Regions from separate parts of the Paenibacillus sp. NPDC057886 genome, predicted to be linked through region 2. Evidence: riboswitches for the same ligand, from Rfam matches in the RefSeq annotation. Region 2 holds a riboswitch; each other region holds the start of a gene.

Region 1 (4,957 bases), on a different contig from region 2:
TGAATGCTATGAGGCCTTTATTAATTTAAAAATGAACAATTCCTTTTTTATCTTAGAGCAGTTGACGATTGCCCAGGAAATACTTTCAGGTGATTTAAATCGGAACTAACGTTATTTACGTTGAAGGAACTACACGCCCTTTATCCTTAATGAATTTACTGAATACATATCGAACGAGCGGTCCCAGAATAATAATTTGGTAAGGAAGCGCCAGGCTGAAATTACGAGCAATCGTATGAAGATACGTACTTAGTACGGATGCTCCACTTAACTGATTCGCAAGATAAGCGGAAATCATTCCGTACAAGGACATGATCAGGACCATCCCAATAACCATGAAAAATGACATAGCGAGCACACCCAAGATTTTGCTGGACTTGTCAAAAGGTAAGGAAAATGCAATTTTTCTCGCTACAGGTCCGACAATGAAGGACTCCACCAGGAACGCAATGATAAAGCACAATATGAACTGAAGCAGTATTTCAAGCGCGGACATCTTGCTCAATAACCCATTGTGCCATAAATTGAAGGTCATCATGACGACGACCATCCCTGTGCACATCATCATTCCAAAAACAATCTGTTCTTTCTTCGTTGTTGGCAATTCTCTCATCCTCTCTGTTTACCTTCGTAATTATAGAGATGACGAACCCCTCCACATAAGTGAACATTCTGTGAACAAATATAATTTTTCCAAATTAAAATCGGATTTGACAACCTCGTATTAGAGCCCTATCATATCCCTTAAAATGGTAGAATTATTCTCTACATATAAGGAGGATTTGGATAATGAGTTTTCAAAAGCGCATTGACCACGTCGGCATTGCCGTTCGTGATCTGGAGACCACGCTGCGTTTCTATACGGAGATTGTTGGTCTTGAATTGAAAGACCGGGTAACCCATACCAACGGTGTCATTCAGCTCGCCTTTCTCGGCTTCAACGGAAGCCATGAGACCGAGATTGAGTTGATTCAGGGATACAGCGACAAGCTGCCTTCCGAAGGTACGGTGCACCATTTTGCCATCCATGTCGATGACCTTGAGTCTGAGTACAACCGCATTAAGGAAACCGAGGCCGAGTTTATTGATGGAGAGATTATTACACTGCCTAACGGTTACCGTTATTTCTTCATCTATGGACCTGAAAAGGAATGGATTGAGTTCTTCCAGCGTTAAGAATTGGAGCTGATTTATGAACATTTTAATTACCGGCGCAGCCGGAAAAATTGGACGTGACTTGTCCCAACACTTGTCAGAAGCATTTCACCTGCGACTAACGGATTTGAATATCGATAGACTGCATACGTATCAAGGGACAAGCCATGAGATTATGACACTGGATGTGACAGATCCCGAAGCCTGTCAGCACGCTTGCGAAGGCATGGATGTGGTTGTACATCTGGCAGGCGATCCTTCCCCGCATGCCGGGTTCTATGAATCGTTGTTGGATATCAATATCAAGGGTACATTTAATGTATTCCGTGCAGCTCAAGACCAAGGTGTGCGGAGAATCATTCTGGCAAGCAGTGCACAGACGATCGAGGGGTATCCCATTGATGCTCAAGTCTATCCGGACATGCCGACACGCCCACGAAATTTATACGGGGTTAGCAAATGTTTTGGAGAATCGCTCGCTTCCTATTTTGCGTATACCGAAGGTTTACAAAGTGTAGCAATACGTATAGGTGCATATGATGATTTTCAACCGGATGGACCAGCGCTGGAGGCAAGGGATATGAGCGCGTATATTAGTCCGGCTGACTTGTGTGATTTGATGTTCAAAGCAATTACAGCTCCAGATCTGGAGCCCTTCACCATACTGCATGGGATCTCGAATAATCGGTTTAAACGATTGAATCTGGAAACCACTCAGAAACAGGTAGGCTATGACCCGAAATCCGATGCTTTTGCACTCAGTCAGATTTCCTTATATGATTCGCCACGATAATTATTGAAAATAACACATCTTAACAGGCTGTTATACACATGTATGATGGCCTGTTTGATTATCGCATCCATCTCCTCTATCCAGTTCCTGACTGGACATGCATGGGCCTCTGGCCTATAATTACACCTAGTAATGCCCGTAACTTCATAGTTTCCCAGGGGAGTCGGAATAGGCCGGCTGAGAGTGTATCCCACCAAGATACTGACCCTTAGACCTGATCTGGATCATGCCAGCGTAGGAATCGGAGTATATCGAATTGGCCCAGCCTCTTTGCTGAGTGCCACATCTCTAACGCCTGCACGCGTCCCGGATTACCGGGGCGCTTTTTTAATGTTCTTTTCTATAGTCAGAGAGCTAAAAAAAAGTGACGTCATCCGGATCATAGCTGGTATAAATCTGTTGATTTATGCAAGAAGCTTGGATATGAAGCCAAGGAGTACCCCGTGCCACTGGCCGGACAACATGAAGGAGAGAAATGAAGATGAGATGGCGTAAAATGATGGGCCTAATGCTCTTGTGCGTACTACTAGTGGCTGTGGCCGCATGTGGCGGCAAAGAAGCTGCACCTTCAGGAGAAAATGGCAGCAGCAACACCGAAAACAGCAATGAAGGTGACAACGCAGCCCTCAAGGACATTAAAGTGGTGCTGGACTGGACACCAAATACGAATCATACCGGCCTGTATGCGGCCGTAGATCAAGGTTTTTACAAAGCCGAAGGCTTGAATGTAGAGATTGTACAGCCAGGTGCCGGAGGCGCGGATACCATGGTGGCTTCGAACGAAGTGCCTTTTGGCGTAAGTTATCAGGAGAGTGTGACCCAGGCCCGCACACAGGGCGTACCGCTCGTGTCCATCGCTGCAGTCATTCAGCATAACACGTCCGGATTTGCCGCTCCGGTAGATCGGAACATCAAGTCTCCCAAAGATTTTGAAGGCAAAACTTACGGTGGCTGGGGCTCCCCGGTAGAAGAAGCCGTGATGCAGTCCATTATGGAAGGCGAAGGCGCTAATGTATCCAAAGTCAAAAATATTAATATGGGCGATGCAGACTTCTTCACCGCTGTAAAACGCGATATCGACTTTGCCTGGATTTTCTACGCGTGGACGGGTATTGAAGCCCAACTGCGCGGCGAACCGATCGACATGCTATATGTGAAGGATTATTCTGAAGCGCTGGACTACTACACACCTGTACTCGTGACGAATGAACAGACGATTCAGAACGATCCCGAGCTGGTTAAAGCGTTCTTGAAAGCAACTTCCGAAGGATATCAATATGCGATTGAACATCCCGAAGACGCTGCCAACATTCTGATCAAGGCCGTACCGGATCTGGATAAGGACCTTGTGCTGGCAAGCCAAAAGTGGCTGAGTCCGAAATATCAGGATGACGCACCGCGCTGGGGTGAGCAGAAGCAGGAAGTATGGCAGAACTACACGGATTGGATGTTTAGCAAAAAGCTGCTCGATGAGCAGGTAGATGTATCCAAGGCGTATACAAACGAGTTTCTACCCCAATAAAAATTGTTTAAGTTTAACTTTTATTACACCAGAACGAAGAGTGCAGAACCCATCTGAAGAAGCGAAGCGCTCACCTAAAAGCTTTCTGAAAGAAAGCTCCTTCGAAAGCATATGCTATCCCCGGATTTCCTCCGTTAAAAATCGTTAAAGAAATCCGGGGATAACAGTGATCGGAAGAGGGTACTGCAATCGGAGTGGGAAAGTGTAAAGCTGGTTTAACTCATGCAATTTAACCCGAAAGGAAGCGTGATCTTTCATGGCAAGTACACTACTCAGCATTCAAGTCATTCCCAAAACGCCAAATGGCGAAAATTCTTATCCTTACGTTGATCGTGCCATTGAAGTTATTCAGCAGTCCGGCTTGAAATATCAGGTTAATCCACTGGATACCACGATGGAGGGAGAACTGGAGGAACTGCTGGAGGTTGTCCGAAAAATGCACGAAGTTCTTGTGGAAGCCGGCAGTCCGAGCATCATCTCACAGATCAAGATCGCCCATAGCCCAAGCGGCTTCAGCATGGACACCCTGACGGAGAAATATCGCTAATGCATGCCTATTGGAAAAGCGTATGGCCGCCCTTTGTGGCGGTTATTCTCTTTATAGCGATATGGCAGGGAGCCGTCTCCCTATTCCATATTGAGAAATGGATGCTGCCTGCGCCTTCGGACATCGCCCATGAAGCAGCGTCCCAAGCCGATCGACTTGGCATGCATGCATGGGCAACAATCCAGCTGACATTGATTGGGTTCGCAGCAGGTACGCTCGTGGGATTACTGATTGCGATGGTGCTGCATTTGATTCCATTTTTGAAATCTGCACTCTATCCATTACTTATTCTTAGTCAAAATATACCGACCATCGCGCTTGCTCCGCTCTTGCTGATCTGGTTCGGATTTGGACTGCTGCCCAAACTGATTACCATCATCCTGGTCTGCTTCTTCCCGGTGGCTGTAGCTGCCATGGACGGGTTGACCCGCACCGATGCGGCGATGATGAACTATATGCGCATGGCTGGTGCAAAACGTGGCCAAATTTTCTGGAAGCTCGAACTGCCACATGCGCTGCCTTCGGTGTTCTCGGGGATTAAAATTGCCGCTACGTACAGCGTCATGGGTGCCATCATCGCTGAATGGATCGGTGCAGATAAGGGCATCGGCTATTATATGATGCTGCAAAAATCGGCCTATCGGACGGATCGTCTTTTCGTGGCAATCATGATTATTGTGGCATTGAGTCTGCTGCTCTTCCTGCTCATTGCCCTACTTGAGAAATTGCTCGTTCGCTGGCGGCCGCAGAAGCGATAATGTTGAAATATGCCCCATCTAAAGGTTAGGAAGTGATGACAAAATGACACCCGAACACAACGAGCGGGTAACTGCTGCCCCGGATGAAGGTGCAACCACTCCAACGCGTAACAGAGTTCCTGAACATGGAGCCGTGACCTTAAATGCACATCATTCATCACCAGCGTTAGAAGTGCTGAGCG
Region 2 (4,957 bases):
CGGTTGTGGCAAAAGTACTTTACTGCGTCTGATCGCCGGGCTGGAACCCCCCTCTTCCGGGAGCATTATGCTGGGCAACAGAAAGCTTGGTAGTACAGCACCCGAGACACGGTTTCTGTTTCAGGAAGCCCGGCTGCTGCCTTGGAAATCCGTTCTCGACAATGTACGACTGGGCATCCCCGACAAGAACAAGGAAGATGCACGCCAGTCGCTTCGCAATGTAGGACTTGGAGAGCGTGAAGGTGACTGGCCGGGGGTATTATCTGGCGGACAAAAACAACGTGTCGCCTTGGCACGGGCACTCGCAAGTCATCCGCGCTTACTGCTGCTGGATGAACCGCTGGGTGCATTGGATGCATTAACCCGAATTGAGATGCAGCAATTAATCGAACGCTTGTGGGTAGAAGAAGATCTGACCGTCATTCTGGTCACTCATGATGTCAGCGAGGCGGTTGCGCTGGCAGACAGGGTACTGTTAATCGAGGATGGTCATATAACGATGGATACCCGAATTACGCTGGAGCGCCCACGCGTTCGGGACAGCGGGTTTGCTCATTTTGAAAACCTGATTCTGAATCGCTTGTTGACTCCTCAACAAGAGACACCACAGCAGATTTCCCAGAAACAGATATCATTCTCGATCTAATTCCACTGGAAAGAAGGCATGATTATGCAATCCCTTTCACCCGTACCCTCTCCTCCTGTTAAAGACCTGTTAAATCAAATTCCGGCTTATACTCCTGCCAAATCCATGGAACAGATCCGGCGGGAGTTGGGACTGGAAACTGTGGATCGACTTGCAGCGAATGAGAATCCGTTTGGCTCTTCTCCCCTGGCTGCGGAAGCGGTCAGATCGCTGGGCTCCGATCTTTTGGCACAATACCCCGACGGTTCCAGCCAACTGCTGCGTGACAAACTTGCGGAGCGACTGGGTGTGCGTACATCCCAACTGGTATTTGGCAGTGGATCATTCGAGCTCCTGACCCTTACCGCCCAAGCCTATCTTAATCCTGGTGAGGAATCACTCATTCCGGTGCCCTCCTTTAACTGGTACAAGGGTGCTACGCTGCTGGCAGGCGGTGTCATCCATGAAGTGCCGTTGGTCAACCATTCGCTGGACCTGGAGCTATTCCGGCAGCGGATCAATGCTTCTACCCGAATCATCTGGCTGTGCAATCCGAATAATCCAACGGGAACCATTTTCACGGCAGATGCCTTACTTGGTTTACTCGAACATGTTCCCTCCCATGTCGTGGTTGTCCTGGACGAAGCGTATTATGAATTCGCGGAGAGTGAAGATTACCCTGATACGGTTAAGCTGCTGGAGCAGTATAATAATCTGATTATTTTGCGGACCTTCTCCAAAATATATGGACTTGCCGGCCTGCGAATCGGATATGGCATCGGGAATGAAAGCATCATTGAAGGCATTAACCGGGTCAAGCTGCCCATCAGTCTAACAACCACATCTCAAGCCGCTGCTTCAGCCAGCCTGGATGATCATGAATTTGTCTCTCATTGCCTGCACTACAATCATCAGGGACGGGAAACGTTAATGCAATCTTTTGACCAGTGGAACTTACCCTACATCCCTTCCGAAACGAATTTCATCATGGTTGATCTGTTGCAGGATAGTAGCCCGATTACCAAAGAATTGTTGAACAGAGGCATCTCTGTCCGTGGCGGTGCCGAATTCGGTATGCCTACCTGGCTTCGGATTACGATTGGTACACCAGAGCAGATTGCCCGTCTGATCGGGGAGCTTGATTCGCTGTTACATTCAAACGATTAGAATAGGTTACTTTCCCAACTCACAGTACTCACACTTCTTTTAGGCCACCCTCTTTACATTCCACTTGCATGTGATATATGCTGAACACACAACTGCATATCTTAAACATTGCACTAGGGGAGCCTTGCGGCTGAGACGAATCGAACGATTCGGACCCTTTGAACCTGATCTGGATCATACCAGCGGAGGGAAGTGGAGCGGCCTCTCAGTAAGCGGATTTTTTCATGTTGATGATGAAATTTAATGTGAATTGACTTACAGACCCACTCATTTCTCCGGAAATGGGTGGGTCTTTTTCGCGTTCTGCGGGCAGATCAGAAGGTGTAATTGAATATCCGCAGTTTGAAATTTGAAGTTTGAATAACAAGGGGGAACGGAACGAGATGGATAACGATATAACCATTCACAACATGAGCTACGCTTTCCCGGGAAAAAGGGATTCCCCCGTGCTCTCCAATGTGTCGATGCGTGTAGCCAAAGGCGAATTCGTCTCGCTCATCGGTTCCAGCGGCTCCGGTAAAAGCACCCTCTTCAAGCTGCTGGCAGGCCTGCTTGAGCCAACCCACGGAACCATTGAAATTCCTTGGGTTCAAGAAGGAAAGCGACTGGGGCAGGTGGCCTACATGCCGCAAAAGGACCTCCTGTTACCCTGGCGAACCGTCATGGAGAATTGCATGCTTCCCGCTGAACTTGCTGCAGGTCGGCAGGATAAGGTAAGGATTCGAGCAGACATTCTGGCTGGTCTCGACAGATTTGGCTTATCCGGCCACGCACATGCTTACCCGGACGAGTTGTCAGGTGGCATGCGCCAGCGTGTCGCGATGCTTCGTACTTTGCTGACAGGTGGCCAACTCATGCTGCTGGATGAACCATTCGGCGCACTCGATGCCCTGACCAAACGGGAGATGCATCGCTGGCTGCTGGAGCTATGGGAAGGCCTGGGCAAAACCGTGTTGTTCATCACACATGACATTGAAGAAGCCCTGCTGCTCAGTGATCGGATTATCCTGTTAACTCCGGGGGGCCAAGGCCAACAGCTGCAGGATCTGACGGTACCTTTGGCACGTCCAAGACATTCGGACATGATCTACGAACCGGCTCTCGTTCAGATGAGACGACTACTGGAGGAACAGTTGCATGCGAGACGTTAACTTGAGAGACAGCATGAAGAATAGCGTAAGAGGTTGGCTTGCCCGTTATGCTCTGTTTCTTTTGCTCATGGTCTTGCTGCTTGTCATCTGGGAGTGGATTGTGCGTATAGGATGGGTGCCTTCCTTCATCATTCCAGCACCGACGGCGATTGCCAGTTCGCTGTATGAGCATCGCCGCCTCTTGCTGGCTACACATCTGCCCGCTACCTTGATGGAGGTTGTCGTTGGTTTTGGCTTGTCCATTGGTGCCGGAATTGCACTTGCAACAGGTATGCATATGAATCGGTCGATTGAAAAAGCGTTATATCCCTTCATCGTGATCAGTCAGACGGTCCCGCTGATTGCCCTGTCCCCCGTCTTCATCCTGTGGTTTGGCTACACGCTGTGGAGTAAAGTCGCGGTGGTATTCCTGATCGCATTTTTCCCGATTGTGGTGAGCACCTACGATGGCCTGCGCCAGGGTGATCCGGAGCAGCGTGAACTGCTGCTGACGATGGGGGCCAGCAAGTGGGATATTTTTCGCAAACTCCAGATTCCACTTGCCCTTCCCTCCTTCTTTTCGGGACTGAAAATGTCTGTGGTGTATTGTGTGGTCGGTGCAACGATCGGGGAATGGCTCGGTGGAAGCAAGGGTCTTGGTTACTTCAGCCGCAGAATGTCGAGCAATATGAACACGGATGCAATGTTCGCCGCCATTGTGCTGTTATCCCTGCTCGGTATCGCCCTGTTTGTACTCATTGCATGGATGGAAAGAAGATTCAGTACACCACGTCATGCAGGTAGAAGAAAAACTGGATAATTTTCGGATTTCAAAACAGATAACAAGGAAACGAGGAACTTTACGTTATGAATAAAAAGGATATATATTCCCTGCTCCCCATTCTGCTCATGTCTCTGTTGCTGATCGTAAGCGGATGCGGAAATACGAGTACCAACACACCTGCCACAGATTCAACTACCAATGCAAAAGATACAAAATCATCTGCGATCGAAACGCCATCGGAATCCAGAGACAAGCTATCCATCATGCTCGATTGGTATCCGAATGCAGTGCATTCCTTCATCTATGTTGCTCAGGAAAAAGGTTACTTCGCGGATCAAGGTCTGGATGTCGATGTTCAGATGCCTGCCGATACCAATGACTCACTCAAGCTTGTTGCCGCCGGGAAAATCGATCTGGCACTAAGCTACCAGCCGCAAATCTTGCTCGCGCGTGGGGAGAACATTCCTGTACGTTCGATTGCAGCCGTCGTTCGTCATCCGCTCGTGCATCTGTTGACCGAAGCCAACGGTAAAGTGAAATCGCCAAAAGATCTTGAAACGCTGACGGTCGGCTATTCCTCAATCCCTCTGTATGAAGCGATGGTGCGTACCATGATCAGCCAGGATGGCGGTAATCCCGACAAGATGAATCTGGTCGATGTGGGATTTGACCTGATCCCTTCCCTGGCTTCCGGGCAGGCAGATGCCATTATGGGTGGTTTTATTAACCATGAACAATTGATTCTGGAAAAGGAAGGCCATGCCATGAAATCGATCAATCCCGTCGATTACGGTGTACCTGATTATTATGAACTGGTCCTCACTGCAAGTGACATGGGCATTGAAGCGAAAAAGGATCAGCTTACCCGCTTCGTCAAAGCGATGCAGGAAGGACAGAAATATGTAACAGAGCACCCCGAGGACGCGCTGAACATTCTGCTCACACATGAGAATGAAACGTCTCCACTTGACCCGGAGATTGAAACCAAAAGTCTGAATATTTTACTGCCACTGATGAATGAAGAAGGTCAGCCGTTTGGCAGACAGGACGCCTCTTCTTGGGAGAACGTACGTGCATGGTTGGTTCAAAGTGAACTGATTCCAGATTCCGTGAAGGCTGAGGATGCTTTTATCAACTTGCAGGGTGAGTAAGTAAGGAAGGAACATCGGTTGGCTGAGGAGATGGAGGAAAATTCGAAAGTTGAAAATTCAATATCGGAAATGGTCCACATGAGTAGTCGGAATTCAATTA
Region 3 (4,957 bases), on a different contig from region 2:
CACAGCAAACACAGGCATTGCGATTTATAGTCCGCTAGCATCACTTGCGGCGTACTTGGAGAAGAATTTGAGCTTGGCCCAGCGTTAAGTGTTGAGCTCATGAAGCAAAATAAAAAGACTCTCGAATGAGAGACTTTCGAATGGCATAATTATTTTGTACAGCCAATTTGTGGTGGGAAATAGGTTGCCTCCGGTGGGAGGTGATCCTATGAACTTCTCTTTCAACGACGTAATCGTGTTCGCAATGTTAATTATTGCGCTCCTGACATACATCGACCGTAAAAAGAAGTGACCCGCCACAGGTTGACGGCCTGACGGGTCACTTCGTCTGAATTATGCTGCACTTGGAGGAATACCTACCGCAAATGCTGTGCAGGAGTAGCCATTGGCCTGGCTACTCTTATTTGTTTTTACTTATATTCATTTTATTAAACACCTGTGAGACAATCAACCTATAACTGATAAAATATGTTGTGTCGTAATCCTTGTCCTTCGAAATGAAGTGTACGTACCACATACCAAGTAAGAGCCGCTCGTCTCCGCAATCACGGAGAGGAACGGCTTTTCACTATGTCAGGCCGCCCAGATTGCGCTGTAACGACGCCTAAGGGCGGGTCCGGTATTCCTCAGCCTTTTCCAACATGCCCGCTGCCACAGCCTCATTTTCGGACAAACCTTTGTCCGCGGCAAAGGCACGAATATCCTGCGTAATGCGCATGCTGCAAAATTTCGGCCCGCACATGGAGCAGAAATGGGCTTCCTTAGCCCCTTCGGCCGGCAACGTCTCATCGTGGTAGGATAGCGCACGTTCCGGGTCGAGTGACAGGTTGAACTGATCGCGCCAGCGGAACTCGAACCGTGCTTTGGACAGCGCATCGTCCCGCCGCTGGGCACGAGGGTGACCTTTCGCCAGATCAGCGGCATGAGCAGCGATCTTGTAGGCGATAACCCCTTCCCGCACATCCTCCTTATTGGGCAGGCCCAGATGCTCTTTTGGCGTAACATAACAGAGCATCGACGTTCCGAACCAACCGATCATCGCCGCTCCAATGGCTGAGGTAATATGGTCATAGCCTGGTGCAATATCGGTCGTCAGCGGTCCCAGCGTATAGAAAGGCGCCTCTTTGCAAATCTCCATCTGGAGATCGACATTCTCCTTAATCTTGTGCATCGGCACATGTCCCGGACCTTCAATCATCACCTGCACATCATGCTTCCATGCAATCTGTGTCAGTTCGCCGAGCGTAGCCAGTTCCGCCATCTGGGCTTCATCATTGGCATCATAGATGCTGCCTGGGCGGAGTCCATCTCCGAGAGAGAAGGCTACATCATACCTTTTCATAATCTCGCAGATTTCTTCAAAATGGGTATACAAAAAATTCTCCTGATGATGCGCAAGGCACCATGCTGCCATGATGGACCCGCCCCGTGACACAATGCCCGTCATGCGCTTGGCGGTCATCGGAATATATCGCAGCAGCACGCCTGCATGGATCGTAAAGTAGTCCACACCCTGCTCTGCCTGCTCTATGAGCGTGTCACGATACAAGTCCCAGGTCAGTGCTTCGGCTTCCCCATTGACCTTCTCCAGCGCCTGATAGAGCGGTACTGTTCCAATTGGTACAGGTGAATTGCGGATGATCCATTCGCGGGTTGTATGAATGTCCTTGCCTGTGGAAAGATCCATCACCGTATCCGAACCCCAACGTACCGCCCAAGTCATCTTCTCCACCTCTTCCTCGATGGAAGAAGATACCGCAGAGTTTCCGATGTTCGCATTGATCTTCACATGAAAATGACGCCCGATCAGCATCGGCTCACTCTCCGGGTGATTGATGTTCGACGGCAGGATGGCTCTGCCACTCGCCAGCTCCTGCCGTACAAACTCCGGCTCCACCCCTTCACGAATAGCGGCGAACTCCATCTCCGGCGTGATCATTCCCTGCCGTGCATAATGCATTTGGGTCACGCTGCGCCCTGCCTGTCCCCGTAATGGTTTACCACGCAAGCCTGGATACTTCTCGGCTCCAGTTCGCTTCCCTCCCGGTTTCAGTCCGTTATCCTCCGGTCTTACCGTTCGTCCCTGGTAGGCTTCAACATCTTCACGCTCCGTAATCCAGCGGGTACGCAGCGCCGGCAGACCTGCCCGGATATCGGCATGAAATTCGGGATCGGTCATTGGCCCGCTCGTATCGTAGACACGCAGCGGTTCGTTATGCTCCACCCCTTGGGGAGTATTGGTGTCATGAAGGGCAATTTCACGCTCCGGTACAGCAATGTCCGGTCGTGAGCCATGAATGTACACTTTGCGGCTGCCCGGGAAGGGCTGAACCCGCCCCACCGTACCTTTTTCCTTTGCCAACTGCTGATCCTGCTTGTCCTGTCCCATCGCTTCTTGTCCCGTTTGTTTTCCTGTGCTCATCGCTCTTGTCTCCTCCTCATTGGTGATCGCCTGGATTGAAATGCTTGCGCACGGGTCCAAAATCATCCACAGCATAGAAAAAGAAAGAGCGACCATACAACACAAAATAGGGACATACACTTCAAGTAATACAGACAGTCGAGGCAAAAGATATCCACCCCAATGCTCGCCAATGGCTCCCAGCTCTTTATCCAAAAGCAGCTCTGACACCAGCTTCCGCCTGTTTACTGTATAAAAAAAGCCGGTTCCCAAGGGAACCGGCTTATGTCCATCACCAATAACGCCCCTAATACAGACGCCTTAACGGAGTCCATCCATAGGTCACATCATATGGTGTTCGTGGTCGTATCGCCGATTACTTCCCTACGCTGGTATGATCCAGATCAGGTGCAAAGGGTCCGGAATCTCATGCGATTCCGTCTCAGTCCGGACAATTCGGACTCCCCCAGTAACGTTAACAAGTTGCAGCATCTAAGCCGCAGATTCATATTCAATTATGCTGACCCCGTTGGGCCGTCCATTACAGAGTAGCGCAACCGAATCATAAAAACAACCTTTATATTCCAGAACATAAAATCAGGATAACATAAGTCCCATCTGTGTAGCAGCTTCCTTCAGCACAGGAGCGTATTCATGCAACGTCTCCTGCGAGAGGCGACTAACAGGCCCGGATACGGACAGGGCAGCAGCAATGTTGCCTTTCCGATCCATGATCGGTACAGATACTGCCGCGGCTCCCGGTTCACGTTCCTCATAACTTGTTGCGTAGCCATATTCCAGAATGTCTTTCATCTGTGCCAAATATACTTTGGGATCGATAAATACCGGCCACTCCGGCCCATTCATCAGATCTTCGCGGTCCTCTTCGGTAGCAAAAGCCATCAGCACTTTGCTGGATGCTCCCACGGATAACGGAAGTCTGACGCCCACCGGAGCTACACGACGAATCGCCTGATCACTCTGTACGGCTTGAATTCGAATCCGCTCACTGCCATCACGCAGATATAAGCTCACGGTTTCGCCCAGTCGATCTCTGAGCCGCTCCATTGCAGGCAGTAGCAGAATAGCAGGATCATCGCTGCGAGACATATGGGCAGACAGTTCCCAGATGCGTATGCCAAGTCGATACTTCTCGGTGGCTGCATCCCGAATCACGAACCCCTTGTCCTCCAAAGTAGCCATCAGACGATGGACTGTACTTTTGTGCAGGCCGATCTGGCTGGCAATTTCTGTGAGCCCCAGATCACTGCGGGTTGTAAAACACAATAATATATCCAGCGCCCGTTCTACAGCCCGGACGGTTAACTTTCGGTCTTCCATGGCAAGTTGCCCTCCTCATGTTTCATCACATGAAACTTGGTTACATAAATTATATGAGAAACGGTCTCATCTGTAAACCAAAAAGCGCCATTTGGAATAGGGATATTTGTAAATATTTTCTTTTTATAAATTAAAATCCCCTGCTATTTGCACCCTAAGGAAATGTTAACCAGATATCTTCAGAACTATATAACAATTGCGTAACAAATGCCTCCAATCAATTGACTTTGACTATATTGGAACATACGATAAAGATATATTAAATTAAGATTTTGCTTCATAAGTAGTCAGAAAAATTATTTATCCGCTCTGTTCGATTCGTTGTTATCTTCATTTGATTTTTAAAGGAGGGGCAATCATGTATCCGACATCCCAGAGCGAAGCCCCGCTGCAAACGAAAGTGTCAGATCTGCCTTCTTCGTTATCACCGAGGCTGATCCGGTTCAAACATATTGTCGTGGCGTTGTTGCTCTCCGTTGTTTTTTTTCTGCTCTTTTGTTTCATTGCACTACACGGTTATATTGCTTGGGTATTATCCAATCCAACTGTAGCGCCTGTATTCTCCAATCCCATGCAGGCGAAGAACATGAAGTATCAAGACATCACGTTCCCGGCAGCAGACGGCAGTCGAACGATGCAGGGTTGGTATATTCCGGCTGACGATAATGCTAACAAAACCATCATATTCAGCCATGGATATGGTGCGAATCGTGAAGAGACCTGGGTACCAATGTATGACCTGGCCCATTATGCTCACCAACTCGGCTTCAATGTGGTGATGTTCGATTACGGTTTCGCTTCACAGGTGAACAAAGCTGTCGCCACAGGCGGCAAAGCCGAGTCCCAGCAGCTGCTCGGTGCAATCCAGTTTGCGAAGCAGCGCGGAGCTCAGGAGCTTGTCGTGTGGGGGTTCTCCATGGGTGCAGGCACAGCCTTGCAGACTGGGCTTATTACCAAAGATGTGGATGCCATGATTCTGGACAGCACATTCCTGCTTGAGCCGGATACGCTGTATCACAACATCCATAATCAGATAGATCTTCCGCGTCAGCCTACGCTGGAGATTATGAACCTGCTGTTCCCGATTCTGAACGGGACCGGATTGCAGCAAATTCCGTATCAGGAAGTAAAAAAAGAAGATTATCCTTTCCCGATTTTCTTCATCCATGGTACCGAAGATGAGAAAGCTCCTTACCCCATTGCGGAGCTGCTCGC

The links. Region 2 has a riboswitch for thiamine pyrophosphate ahead of ACFVQB_RS32280 (ABC transporter ATP-binding protein). Riboswitches for the same ligand answer to the same signal wherever they lie in the genome.
Region 1: another riboswitch for thiamine pyrophosphate. It lies ahead of ACFVQB_RS24645 (ABC transporter substrate-binding protein); the one in region 2 lies ahead of ACFVQB_RS32280 (ABC transporter ATP-binding protein).
Region 3: another riboswitch for thiamine pyrophosphate. It lies ahead of thiC (phosphomethylpyrimidine synthase ThiC); the one in region 2 lies ahead of ACFVQB_RS32280 (ABC transporter ATP-binding protein).

What each region holds. Positions count from the first base shown of each region.
Region 1 covers NZ_JBHVMZ010000007.1:359,923-364,879, forward strand. The annotation lists gene ACFVQB_RS24630 (DUF2798 domain-containing protein) at 116-604, opposite strand; gene ACFVQB_RS24635 (VOC family protein) at 790-1,176, shown strand; gene ACFVQB_RS24640 (NAD-dependent epimerase/dehydratase family protein) at 1,193-1,948, shown strand; TPP riboswitch at 2,095-2,207, shown strand; gene ACFVQB_RS24645 (ABC transporter substrate-binding protein) at 2,430-3,470, shown strand; gene ACFVQB_RS24650 (thiamine-binding protein) at 3,727-4,017, shown strand; gene ACFVQB_RS24655 (ABC transporter permease) at 4,017-4,775, shown strand; gene ACFVQB_RS24660 (ABC transporter ATP-binding protein) at 4,819-4,957, shown strand, end outside.
Region 2 covers NZ_JBHVMZ010000015.1:6,403-11,359, reverse strand. The annotation lists gene ACFVQB_RS32290 (ATP-binding cassette domain-containing protein) at 1-646, shown strand, start outside; gene hisC (histidinol-phosphate transaminase) at 671-1,792, shown strand; TPP riboswitch at 1,898-2,000, shown strand; gene ACFVQB_RS32280 (ABC transporter ATP-binding protein) at 2,176-2,943, shown strand; gene ACFVQB_RS32275 (ABC transporter permease) at 2,930-3,742, shown strand; gene ACFVQB_RS32270 (ABC transporter substrate-binding protein) at 3,790-4,857, shown strand.
Region 3 covers NZ_JBHVMZ010000007.1:62,772-67,728, forward strand. The annotation lists gene ACFVQB_RS23240 (aspartate/glutamate racemase family protein) at 1-88, shown strand, start outside; gene thiC (phosphomethylpyrimidine synthase ThiC) at 605-2,389, opposite strand; TPP riboswitch at 2,766-2,879, opposite strand; gene ACFVQB_RS23250 (IclR family transcriptional regulator) at 2,999-3,742, opposite strand; gene ACFVQB_RS23255 (alpha/beta hydrolase) at 4,101-4,957, shown strand, end outside.